DNA from 3 places in the Serratia surfactantfaciens genome. Region 1 is predicted to be linked to each of the others. Evidence: riboswitches for the same ligand, from Rfam matches in the RefSeq annotation. Region 1 holds a riboswitch; each other region holds the start of a gene.
The links. A riboswitch is a leader RNA that binds a small molecule or an ion and turns the genes downstream of it on or off. The one in region 1 is predicted to bind thiamine pyrophosphate.
Positions count from the first base shown of each region.

Region 2: linked by a shared signal. The riboswitch ahead of thiM (hydroxyethylthiazole kinase) and the one ahead of tenA (thiaminase II) in region 1 are both predicted to bind thiamine pyrophosphate.
Region 3: linked by a shared signal. The riboswitch ahead of thiB (thiamine ABC transporter substrate binding subunit) and the one ahead of tenA (thiaminase II) in region 1 are both predicted to bind thiamine pyrophosphate.

Region 1 is NZ_CP016948.1:2,638,963-2,643,167, forward strand. It holds gene ATE40_RS12425 (GlxA family transcriptional regulator) at 1-465, opposite strand, end outside; gene ATE40_RS12430 (SDR family NAD(P)-dependent oxidoreductase) at 592-1,326, opposite strand; gene ATE40_RS12435 (LLM class flavin-dependent oxidoreductase) at 1,340-2,362, opposite strand; TPP riboswitch at 2,512-2,614, shown strand; gene tenA (thiaminase II) at 2,677-3,360, shown strand; gene ATE40_RS12445 (ABC transporter ATP-binding protein) at 3,357-4,097, shown strand; gene ATE40_RS12450 (ABC transporter permease) at 4,094-4,205, shown strand, end outside.
Region 2 is NZ_CP016948.1:3,194,168-3,198,372, reverse strand. It holds gene ATE40_RS15065 (AzlC family ABC transporter permease) at 1-309, shown strand, start outside; gene ATE40_RS15060 (AzlD domain-containing protein) at 306-626, shown strand; gene ATE40_RS15055 (AraC family transcriptional regulator) at 633-1,472, opposite strand; gene ATE40_RS15050 (hypothetical protein) at 1,605-1,796, opposite strand; TPP riboswitch at 1,808-1,904, shown strand; gene thiM (hydroxyethylthiazole kinase) at 1,940-2,731, shown strand; gene thiD (bifunctional hydroxymethylpyrimidine kinase/phosphomethylpyrimidine kinase) at 2,731-3,531, shown strand; gene ATE40_RS15035 (inhibitor of vertebrate lysozyme family protein) at 3,616-4,074, shown strand; gene gutQ (arabinose-5-phosphate isomerase GutQ) at 4,114-4,205, opposite strand, start outside.
Region 3 is NZ_CP016948.1:60,325-64,529, forward strand. It holds gene thiP (thiamine/thiamine pyrophosphate ABC transporter permease ThiP) at 1-1,240, opposite strand, end outside; gene thiB (thiamine ABC transporter substrate binding subunit) at 1,216-2,202, opposite strand; TPP riboswitch at 2,259-2,377, opposite strand; gene sgrR (HTH-type transcriptional regulator SgrR) at 2,415-4,076, opposite strand; gene sgrT (glucose uptake inhibitor SgrT) at 4,164-4,205, shown strand, end outside.

The sequences.
Region 1 (4,205 bases):
GTCCTGCACGTAGATCGGGCCGTTTTCGACCTGCACCTGCGGGAAGCGCGCCTGCAGCGTTTCCGCCAGCCGCCAGTGGGTGGTCGCCCGTCGTCCGTCCAGCAAGCCGGCCTCGGCCAGCAGCAGAGCCCCGCCGCAGACCGAGGCGATACGGCGCGCTTGCGGGGCCGCGCGGCGCAGCCAATCCGCCACCAGGGCGCCCTCTTCTTCGGTCGCCCCTTTGCCGGCGACGATGACGGTATCGCGCGGCAGGGCCGGGTCGAGATCCGCCAGGCGATGATCGGCCAGCAGGCTCAGACCGGACAGGCCGTGTACCACCCGATGGGATTGCGTGGTGGCGACCGCGATCTGATACAGCGGCGCCTCGGCAGGGCTCAGGCGATTGGCCTGCATCAGAATATCGGCGATGCCCGCCGCTTCGAACAGCATGCCCCCTTCGGGGACGATAATCAGAAATGTGTGCATGGCGATAATATAAATAACAATCAAAACAGGCCAGGCAACCACTGTATAAGAAAAGCCCCGTCGGTTCACCCTGCGGGCATAAAAAAGCCCGCCGATAACCACCGACGGGCCAGGAGAACGCGGCCATCAGGCCTGAGGCAAACTCACCTCGCTCACGCGCGCCAACTGCGCCAGCAGCGCCGTTTGAAACGCCTCGTCGTGCACCGCCGCATGAGGATCCAACCGCTGCTGATGGTGCCAATAACCGCCGGAAACCAGGGCCTGCGGCTCATCACTGCTCACCAGCCACGCCTGCGTCACGTGTCCCAGCGCCAGATCGTCGGGCGCGTCCGCGCCGCCCATTTTGGTCGGCACCCAGCCGGGATCGACTGCGCTGCTGATGACGTCGGGCCACAGGCGCGCCACGGCGGCGGCCAGCGCGGTGACGAACAGCTTGCTGTCCGAATAGGAGCCGGCTGCGCCGCCAAGCCAATCCACGCCGTTCAGTTCCGCTACGCCGTCAAAGTGCATGCTGCTGCTCAGGTAGACGATGCGATCGGGGCGTTCGATCAGGGCCGTCAGCAGATAGGGCGCTATCACGTTCACCGGCATCACCTGCGGCCCGGTGAACATGCCGGCGTTGTGGATCACCGCATTCGGGCGGCCGAGGCGATTCACCTGCTCGGCGACCTGCCGGATCTGCTGCACCTCGGACAGGTCGCCAATCACCGCCTGCGCGCCCTGATCCAACAGATCGCGCACTGCCTCCAGACGGCCGGGGGCGCGCGCATGCAGGATAACCTGATGCCCTTCGTCCAACAGCGTTTGCGCGGCGGCGCGGCCCAGCCCGTCCACCGAGCCGGTAATGAAAATACGTGACATGCCAGTCCTCCGTTTAGCGCCAGCCGAGCGCCGGCGCGACATGGGTTAAAATCGATTCGATAACGTGGGCGTTGTAATCCACGCCCAGCTGGTTAGGCACGGTCAGCAGCAGCGTATCCGCTTCGGCGATGGCCTCGTCCTGCGCCAGCTGCTCGATCAGCGCGTCCGGCTCGGCAGCATAGCTGCGGCCGAAGATCGCCCGGGTCTGCGCGTCGATATACCCCAGCTGATCGCCCTCTTTGCCACCGCCGCCGAAGTAATTGCGATCCCGCTGATCCACCAGCGCAAAGATACTGCGGCTCACGGAAACCCGCGGCTCGCGCGCATGGCCGGCCTCTTGCCAGGCGGCGCGATAGGCGCGGATCTGCTTGGCCTGCTGGATATGGAAGGGTTCGCCGGTCTCGTCGTTCTTGAGCGTCGAGCTTTGCAGGTTCATACCCAGCTTCGCCGCCCAGACGGCGGTCGCGTTCGAACCGGCACCCCACCAGATGCGATCGCGCAGCCCGGCGGAAAACGGCTCCGGCCGCAGCAGCCCGGGCGGATTGGGGAACATCGGCTGCGGATTGGGTTCAGCGAACCCTTCGCCGCGCAGCGCTTCCAGAAAGACTTCGGTATGGCGGCGGGCCATGTCCGCGTCGGTTTCCCCCTCGGCCGGGGCATAGCCGAAATAGCGCCAGCCGTCGATCACCTGCTCCGGCGAGCCGCGGCTGATGCCGAGCTGCAAACGCCCGCCGGCGATCAGATCCGCCGCGCCGGCGTCCTCCACCATATACAGCGGGTTTTCATAGCGCATGTCGATCACGCCGGTGCCGATCTCGATGCGTTGGGTTTTGGCGCCGATGGCGGCCAGCAACGGGAATGGCGATCCCAGCTGGCGCGCGAAGTGGTGCACACGAAAATAGGCGCCGTCCGCCCCCAGATCTTCGGCGGCGACCGCCAGATCGATAGACTGCAGCAGCGCATCCGCCGCTGAACGGGTGCCGGACTGAGCGGAAGGCGACCAGTGGCCAAACGAGAGAAAACCAATCTTTTTCATCGGGAATCGTCCTCAAAGGCAAAACATAGGCCTACAGTGACAAAAACCGCGCGCTCTGCGCCAGCAAAATCGCCCCCGATCGCACTAAACGAACCGATTGCCGCGCCGCCGCCCGACGATTGTAATCAAAAAACAAATGTCGTATAACAAGCAGCTCCGAGGGGTGTCCTGTTACGGGCTGAGATGGCGTAAGCCGAACCCTTTGAACCTGATCTGGGTCATGCCAGCGAAGGGACGGTTAGGCAACAACGCAATCACCCGTTGCCTGTTCATACCTCAGCGTGCCCGGATCTCCACTGACTCAAGGAGGTCCCATGTCCATCACCACCCTGTTCGAAAGCGGTCTTTACGGCCGGCTGCGGCAACAAGCCGGCAGCCACTGGCAGGACTACGTCGATCACCCGTTTCTGCAGCAGTTGGCCGCCGGTACCTTGCCCGAACGCGCTTTTCGTCGCTACCTGACCCAGGACTATCTGTTCCTGCTGCACTTCGCCCGCGCCTACGCGCTGCTGGTCAGCAAGCTGCGCACCCTGCCAGAGATGCGCGCCGCCACCGCCTCGCTCAACGGCATCGTCGCCGAACTGCCGCTGCACGTGGCCTACTGCGCCGAATGGGGGTTGAACGAGGCGCAGATCGCCGCCCAGCCGGAAGCGGCGGAGACCATGAACTACACCCGCTACGTGCTGGATATCGGCCATGCCGGCGACGCCCTCGATCTGCTGGCCGGCCTGCTGCCCTGCGTGGCCGGCTATGCCGAAATCGGCCTGCGGCTGCTGCACGATCCCGCCACCAAAATGGAGGGGAATCCTTACGCCTCCTGGATCCGCAACTACGGCGACGAGGGCTATCTGGCCGGCGTGCGCGCCGCCATCGAACTGCTGGAGACCGTCGGCCATCAGCGCGGGGCGCAGAGCCGCCTCACCGAGCTGGCGCAGATTTTCACCACCGCCACCCAGCTGGAATCGGCATTTTGGCAAATGGGGCTGAACGCCTCATGACCTCCCCGCTTCTCCCGCCCGGCATCCAGGTGCGGGATCTCAGCCTGCGTTTTGGTCAGCAAATCGTCTTCGACCGGCTGAGCTTCGACATCGCCGGCGGCAGCTTCGTCGCCCTGCTCGGCGCCAGCGGCGCCGGCAAAACCAGTTTGCTGAAGATCATCGCCGGGCTGGCGCAGGCCAGCTCAGGCACGGTGAGCGGCAGCGACGGCCTGCCGATCGCCGGGCGCATCGCCTACATGGGGCAGAAAGACCTGCTCTACCCCTGGCTGACTATCGAGGAGAACGTCGCCCTCGGCTCGCGGCTGCGCGGCGAAGCGCCGGATCGGGCGTGGGCGGCGCACCTGCTTGAACGCGTAGGCCTGGCCGCGCATGGCCGCAGCCTGCCCGCCGCGCTGTCCGGCGGCATGCGCCAGCGCGCCGCCATCGCCCGCACGCTCTACGAACGCCAGCCGATCGTACTGATGGACGAGCCCTTTTCCGCGCTGGACGCCATCACCCGCGCCGAGATCCAGAGCCTGGCCGCCGAGCTGCTGGCGCAAAACACCGTGCTGCTGATCACCCACGATCCGATGGAGGCCTGCCGCCTGAGCCACCGCCTGCTGGTGCTGTCGCCCTGGCCGCTCGGTCTCGACGATAGCCACTGCATCAAAGGGCAGCCGCCGCGCGCGCCGGATGACGCCGACCTGCTGAAAAGTCAGGCCGAGCTGCTGCAGCAGATGGTGAGGGCGGCGCAATGAATATCGCCAAAGAACGCGGGCTTACCCGCCTGCGGCGCGGGCTGACGGTGTTCGCCGGCCTGCTGCTGCTGTGGTGGCTGGCAGGGCAAAGCGGCATCCCGGCCTTTC
Region 2 (4,205 bases), 560 kb from region 1:
TTCGGCACGGCGCTGCCGATGTGGCTGGTGTGGCAAACGGGGACGGCGGCGGGGATCCTCGCCGGTCCGTTAATTCCCGCCGCCTGGCATCTGGAGTTCGCCATCACCCTGTGCTTTATCTCGCTCCTGGTGCCAATGTTGAAAAACGCCCCCATCGTGGTGGCGGCCGCGGTTGCCGGGCTGGTTTCCGCCTTTACCTGCGGATGGCCCTATAACCTGGGGTTCTTGTTTTCGATGGCCGCGGGCGTCTTGGCCGGCGGTTTGTATCACAAGGGCAGAGGGCCTCAACGCAGCGAGGAGCCGTCATGAGCGAGACGACGATTCTATGGGTGCTGGCCATCAGCACGCTGGGCACGTTTTTACTGCGTTATTCCTTTTTGTGGCTCAACGATCGTGTGCCGTTTCCCGAGCGGGTGGGCGAATGGTTGAAACTGATCCCGGCCACGGCCATCGTGTCTCTGATCGTGCCGGCCCTGATCGCTTCACCCTCGGCGCTGTCGGCCGAAGGCGCGCCGAAACTGTGCGCGGCGATCGTGGCGACGCTGGTGATGTGGAAAACGCGCAACGCCACCTTGATGCTGTTGCTCGGGATGGCGGCGTTTTGGCTGATTCGCGGGCTTGGCTGACAACGCTCAGCGCGTGTTGGGCTTGTGCAATTGGTCGCGGTATTTTTTCGGCGTCACGTCCCGGTGGTGTTTGAAAAAGGAGATGAAGGCGCTGGTGGTGGAGAACTCGAGATAGTGAGCGATCTCGGTGATCGGTTTATCGGTGGTCAGCAACTCCAGGGCCAGTTTCAAACGCACCTGCTGGCGCCACTGCTGATAACACATGCCGGTTCCCTGAACGAACAGACGATGGATGGTGCGCTCGGAAGCGCCGCAATGGGACGCCAGCTCATTCAATCGCGGCACCATTTCACCTTTCAAATGGTAACACTGCAGGTAATTGCGCACCCGGGCATCGTTCGGCAAGGCCGGCCAGGCGGGGGAATGGGCGGCGACGCGGATTTTGTCGATGAGCAGAGATTGCAGATGGAACTCGGTTCCCGCCATCCAGTCGGTGTGGAAAGGGGAACGGCACATGGTTTCGATAACCTCTTCCAGCAGCGGAGTGAGGGTAAAGACCTCGACGTTTTTCGACAGCGGAGCGAAGCGCTGTTGGTCGAGATAGACGGCGCGAAAATCGACGTTGTCGCGCAGGATCACATTGTGGGCAACGCCGCCGGGGATCCAAAGCAACTGATGCGGCAACACGGAGCAAATGCGCGCTTCCAGCATGACGATAGCGGCGCCCGATTTGACGTAGACCAGCTGGCCTTTGGCATGCGAATGCATTCTTGAACGTAACGAATGTTCTTTCTCATCTGAGAAAGTGGCGTAGATCGACACGATGGGCGTATCGATGGCGTCGGGGTCAAAATGTTCATTAAGCAGATCTGAATTGACGAAGATGGATTCAGTGATTTCTGGCATAGCATCATGACTCATAAAATGTGTGGCTATAGTAATGAGAATTGATGAGTTGTGTCTAGCCCGTGCTTGCGTCGCTTGCATCAGGTCACGTTTTCGCTCCGGTTTGATAAGGAGTGAGCGTGTTTTCCCGCCTCAATGACGGCATCGGTCAGTTTTTTTATTATCAGTAAACTTGATGTTTTCGGGCCGCAGGCCGACGGCGGGCCGCTTCTGCCACATTCTGCCCAGCGTCTGCTCCGCCAGGCGCTCGGCCAATTTAATCGCTTGTTTGTCCGCGCCGCCGCTGGCATGATCCCGCTCAGGGATTAACGCAGCGTTGATCACAACCTATTGATTTTCATGACTCGGGGTGCCCTTCCTGGTGAAGGCTGAGAAATACCCGTATTACCTGATCTGGATAATGCCAGCGTAGGGAAGTCACGGCCGCCCAACCGGCGCCGCCTTCTTGAACGCCGGTTGGGAGGAATATGATCGCTCGACCTGATGCACTACCCGGCGCTCGCGCCGCGGCCTGTCTAACCCAATTCCAACAGCGGCCTCCGCTGATCCACTGCCTGACCAACGAAGTGGTGCAATCGCTGACCGCCAACGTGTTGCTGGCGCTCGGTGCCTCCCCGGCGATGGTGGTGGAGCCGCAAGAAGCGGCGCAGTTCAGCGCGCTGGCCGACGGCCTGCTGATCAACGTCGGCACCCTCAACGCGCTGCGCGCCGAATCGATGCGGGCGGCGGTGGCCGCCGCCAATCAGGCCGGCAAGCCCTGGACGCTGGATCCGGTGGCGGTCGGCGCGCTCTCCTACCGCACCGCCTTCGCTAAACAGCTGCTGGACGAGCAACCGGCGGCGATACGCGGCAATGCCTCGGAAATCATGGCGCTCAGCGGGTTGCTGGCCAGCGGCCGCGGCGTGGACAGCGGTGACGATTCGCTGGCGGCACTGCCCGCCGCGCGTGAGCTGGCGCTGCGCAGCGGCGCGGTGGTGGCGGTCACCGGCGTGGTGGATTACGTCACCGACGGCCAGCGCGACTGGGCGATCGAAGGCGGCTCCCCGCTGATGACGCGGGTGGTGGGCACCGGCTGCGCGCTGTCGGCGGTGGTGGCGGCGTTTTGCGCGCTGCCGGGCGATCGCCTGGACAACGTGGCGACCGCCTGCCGGGCGATGTCCCATTGCGGCGGCCTCGCAGCCAAACAGGCCGCCGGGCCGGGCAGCTTTACACCGGCGTTCCTCGACGCGTTGTATCAACTGCGCGGGGAGGATCTGTGATGAATCGTATCAACGCGCTGACCATCGCCGGCACCGATCCCAGCGGCGGCGCCGGTATTCAGGCCGATCTGAAAGCTTTCTCGGCGCTTGGCGCCTACGGCACTTCGGTGATCACCGCGCTGGTGGCGCAGAATACCCGCGGCGTGCAGTCGGTGTATTACATCGATCCGGCGTTCGTCGCCGCGCAGCTGGACTCGGTGTTCAGCGACGTGCGCATCGACAGCGTCAAGATCGGCATGCTGGCCAACGCCGACATCGTGCAGGCGGTGGCCGAACGCCTGCGCCATTATCGGCCGGAGTTCGTGGTGCTGGATACCGTGATGCTGGCGAAAAGCGGCGATCCGTTGCTGGCGCCAGAGGCGGTGGCCTCGATTCGCAGCGAGCTGTTGCCACTGGTGTCGATCATTACGCCGAATCTGCCGGAAGCGGCGGCGCTGCTGGCGTGCGCGCCGGCGGAAGATGAAGCGCAGATGCGCGAACAGGGGCGGGCGCTGCTGGCGATGGGCTGCCAGGCGGTGTTGATGAAGGGCGGCCACCTGAGCGAAAGCGAGAGCCCGGACTGGCTGTTTACCGCAGAAGGCGAGCAGCGCTTTACCGCGCCGCGCGTCGCCACCCGCCACACCCACGGCACCGGTTGCACGCTCTCGGCCGCGCTGGCGGCGCTGCGCCCGCGCCATGCCGACTGGGCGGCGACGGTAGCCGCCGCCAAGGACTACCTGCAAAAAGCGCTGCAACAGGCGGATACGCTGGAAGTGGGGCACGGCATCGGGCCGGTGCATCATTTCCACGCCTGGTGGTGAGTCAACTTTTTGCCGCAACCGTGGTCTGACTAGTTCAGGCCCGGTTTTACGGGCGAAACCTGATTTAACCTAGGGAGAAGCACTATGACGGGACACCAGACGCTGCGTTGCGCCCTCTTCGGCGTACTGCTTAGCTTCAGCGCGGGCAGCTTGGCCCAGCAGATCGTCACCACATCGGATTTGATTCAGCAGCCGGGGTATCAGGCCAGCTGGCAAAATATGGTGAAAGGCCAGGCGCGGATGCCGGGCTGGGCACGCAAGGGCGTCGGCACCTCTACGCCGGCGCAGAATCTGAACTGGAAGGGCAAAGAGTATCTGGTTGGCAACCTGTGCAAACCGCACGACTGCGGCAACAACTTTTTAATCGTAGCGTTCAGCGCGGATAAATCCCAGGCCTGGGGCGTGCGGGTCGAGGTGGCGGACCGGCCGGAAGCCGTCGATCACCCGAAGAAGTACGCCAAGTATCAGTGGCTCGGCAAGCCGGATGAAGATATGAAGGCACTGCTGAAGCAGCAGTTCGAGAACAATCCTGACTGGAAATAATCTGGCTGGGGGCGCCGCTGCAGGCGCCCCCAGCACCGATCAGCCGATGCCGGCCTGATGCAGATCGTGCAGGTTGAGCGCCCCCACCAGTACGCCGTCCATATCGACCACCGGGGCTGCGCTGATGTGCT
Region 3 (4,205 bases), 2.5 Mb from region 1:
GCGCATTGGTGAGGATCACCAACGCATAGGGCGACTGCGGCAACCCGATGGTATCGCTCAGCAGCAGGAAGAAGCCGGTGGCCAGCACGATGCCCGGCATCGCCAGGATCACCATGCCGCTCAGCTCCAGCGCCTGGCCGCCGCGCAGCTGCTGCCGCAGCTTCAACTCGCGGCTGCTCCACAGCAGCATCAGGGTGAGCGCCACACACAGCAGCCCGGCGCCGAGGGCGATGCGCAGCGACGTGAACAGGGCCTGCCACAGCACTGGCTGGCGCAGTACGCTGAGGATAGCCTGGTTGGTGCCATCGGCGATCACCGCCAGCAAGGGCGGCAGCAACAGCAACAGCGCGGCGGCGATCAGCAGGGAATCGCCGATGCGTCGCCACAGGCTGTCTTCCGGATTGCGCCAGCGCTGGGCGTGGGTATGCCCTACCGGCAATGCCTGGCTCAGGCGCTGACTGATCAACACCAGCCCGAGACAACAGCCCAGCTGGATCAGCGCCAGCATGGCGGCGCGTCCCAGATCGTAGTCGTAACTCAGCGCCTGGTAGATCGCCAGTTCGATGGTGGTGGCCTGCGGCCCGCCGCCCAGCGACAGCACGGTGGCGAAGCTGGCGAAGCACAACATGAAGATCAGCGCGCCGCTCGGCAGGATTTGGCGGCGCAGCGCCGGCCATTCGACGAAGCGGAACTGCTGCCAGCCGCTCATGCCCAGTTGGGCGGCCAATTGGCGCTGTTCCACCGGAATATTCTCCAGCGCCTGCAGCAACAGGCGGGTCGCCAGCGGCAGGTTAAAGAACAGGTGCGCCAGCAGAATGCCCTGCAGGCCGTAAGGCGAGAAGCCATACTCCACGCCCAGCCAGCCGCACAGCGTCGCCAGCCAGCCCTGGCGCCCATAGACGCTGAGCAGGCCGAATACCGCCACCAACACCGGCAGCACCAGCGTCATGGCGCACAGCCGCAGCAGCAGTTGCCGGCCGGGGAAACGGCGGCGATAGAGCGCGCGCGCCAGCGGGATGGCGGGCAGCACCGAGATCAGCGCCGACAGCAGCGCCTGCCAAAAGGTGAAGCGCACCACGTGCCACAGATAGCTGTCCTGCCAAAGGCCGCGCCAGTCGCTGTCCGGCGCGTGACGCCACAGCGAACCCATCGCCAGCGCGGCGACCAGCAGGATCACGCTGGCGGCCAGCAGCCCCGGCCAGAGCCAGCGGGGGATCAGCGGCTGACGGCGGTTTGCCATGCCCGGATCCAGCCGCCGCGTTGTGTGGCCACCTCTTCGGCGCTGTACTGCAGCGCGGTATGCGGTACGTTCATCTGTTCAAAGCCGACGGGCAGCGGAGTGTTGATCACCGGGTACATCCAGTTGCCGGTCGGGATGGTGTTCTGGAATGCCGGCGTCACCATGAACTGCATGAAACGTTCCGCCAGTTCGGGCTGTTTGGCGGCCTTCAGCTTGCCGGCCACTTCCACCTGCAGGTAGTGGCCTTCGCTGAACATGGCGGCGGCGTAGAGGTCTTTTTTCTCTGCGATCAGGTGATAGGCGGGAGAGGTGGTGTAGCTGAGCACCAGATCGCCTTCGCCTTTCAGGAACAGGCCGTAGGCTTCACTCCAGCCTTTGGTGACGGTAACGGTCTTCTTCGCCAGCTGCTGCCAGGCGGCCGGCGCCTTGTCGCCATACACTTTCTGCATCCACAGCAGCAGGCCGAGCCCCGGCGTGCTGGTGCGCGGATCTTCGTAGATCACTTTCCAGTTACGATCGCTGCTGACCAGCTCCTGCAGGCTTTTCGGCGGGTTCTTCAGTTTTTCTTTGTTGTAGACGAAGGCGAAGTACCCGTAGTCGTAAGGCACGAAGGTCGCGTCCTGCCAGCCGCCCGGCACCGTCAGCCTGGCGGTGTCGACGCCGCTCGGCGCGAACAGGCCGGTTTGCTGCGCCGCCTGCAACAGGTTGTTGTCCAACCCCAGCACCACGTCAGCGGCGCTGTTCTTGCCTTCCATACGCAGGCGGTTCAGCAGCGAAACGCCGTCTTCCAGCGCGACGAACTTCAGTTCACAGTCGCACTCGGCCTCGAAGGCTTTCTTCACCGCCGGGCCAGGGCCCCAGTCGGCGGCGAAGGAATCGTAGGTGTAAACCGTCAGCGTTGGCTTGGCGAACACCGGCGCGGCGCACAGCAGCAATAAGCAGGGCAGATATGTTTTGACCACGTTGCACTCCTGAGAAATAAGGGGCAAGGGCATCTGAGGGGGCGAGGCGGCGTCGCCGGTTCGCTGGGCTCAAATCCCTCCGCCGGTATTGACCGGATCAGGTTCGACGGGTGTGCTCTCAGCGGAAAATCGGGCGTGTGATACGCAGCGAATTTCCGCACCCCGTTGAGACGGCGCTATTGTAAAGATTAACCGGCCTTGACGAAAGGCGCTTATGCCTCCGGCGGGGCAAACCAGGCGGACTTGAAGTCGAACCAGCCGAGGGTGTTCATCCGCACGCCGCGCATGCTGCGCTGGCCGTGCAGCTGCAGCCAGTGGTGGAACAGCGGATGCAGTTGATGATCGCTGACCAGACGTTGGCAAAACTCCGCCAGCGGCAGGCGGTTGGCTCGCCACAGCGCGGCGTCCTGCGCCAGATCCTCGTTCATGCAGTGCTGCATCAGCGGCAGTTCATACAGTGTGGCGAACAGCGAAAACTCCAGCGGCAGATAGAAGTTGGCGCTGCCGAGCCACAGATCGCTGCGCGCGTCCCCCTGGTGCCAGGTGGCGTAGTCCACGCTTTGCACGATCAGGCGGATGCCGTGCTGCGCCAGCAGCGGCTCGATCGCCTGACGGATGGCGTGAAACTCCGAATGCTCATTGAAGTGGGTCATCGTCAGTTCGGTCAGACCCGGCGGCTTGGGCTGCTGCGCCAGCGCGCGGTTGTGGTGCCAGCGCGGCAGCAGGCCGTACGCCGGCGACCAGTAGCGCTGATAGAGCGGCCCGGCGTGGCTCAGCAGCGAAATGGGATTGATCAATTCGCACAGCCAGCTGCGAATGGCGGGATCGGCCGCCAATGGGGAGCGCCGATCGAACAGCAGGAAATAACAGCCCTCTTCCAGCCGGCTTTCCAGTTCATTGTTGGCGGTTTCATCGCCCTGCAGCTGTACGCCTGAGTGCACCAGCTCTTCGGAGAATTCCGGCAGCACCCAGATATTCACCTCATCGATCAGCGCCCGGTAGCCGAAATAGTCGTCGAAGGCGTGGATCTTCATCTGGCTGGGGAGATTGCGCACCACGCGGTATGGGCCGGTGCCGATCGGATGGCGGGCGAAGTCCGGCAGCTCGCGCCATTCGCGCGGCAGGATCATGGCGTGTACGCTGCCTAATAGCCAGGGCAGCCAGTGATCGGCGCTGCGCAGATGCACGTCGACAACGAACGGCGTCGGCGAGGTGACGCTTTCGATATGCGAGAACAGCGGTTGCGAGGTCAGACGCGAAAGCGAACTGATGACGTCCGCCATCTCCAGCTCGCGGCCGTGATGAAAATGGATCGCCGGGCGCAGGTAAAACCGCCAGTGCAGCGGCGTCAGCATTTGCCAATGGTGGGACAGGTCGGACTCCAGTTCCCCGTTTTCCTCATTTATGCGCGTCAGGCCGTTGAAGATCTGGCGCGCCAAATGGGTCTCCGAACGCCGCAGCGCCGAGCCGGGCAGCAGGTTGTACAGCTGCCGGTAGTAGAGCACCCGCAGGATGTGTTTCCCCTGGCGGAAGCTGCGCCCCAGCTGCGACAGCAGCATCTGGCGTACCACGTCTTTGTCGCCTACCAGTTGCACCAACTGATCGATGCGATCCTGTTCCAGCAGCTCCTCGGCCCGCTGTTGCTGCAGCGCCAGGCCGGTGTAATGGAAGGTGAGCCGCGAACGCTTGCCGCGCCCCGATTCCGCCTGCCAGGTGAGCCAACCCTCCCGTTGCATGGCACTCAGCAGGGAGCGCACATGCCGCCGCGAGCAGCTGAGCGCCTCCGCCAGCGCCTGCAGCGTGGTGTCGGTGGTTTCACCGTGGCAGCGCTGCCACAGACGGATGAACTGCTGCTGCAATCTGGACGTGGACATAAAAGAGGAACACTCCCGCCTCAAGTCGTCAATTTTTCTTTCCCTATATTACGCCGATAATTTTCATCAATGAAAGGGGAGGGCGTAATGATGAAAGCTTTCTTATCCAAACAGTTCTATCAGCGCTAT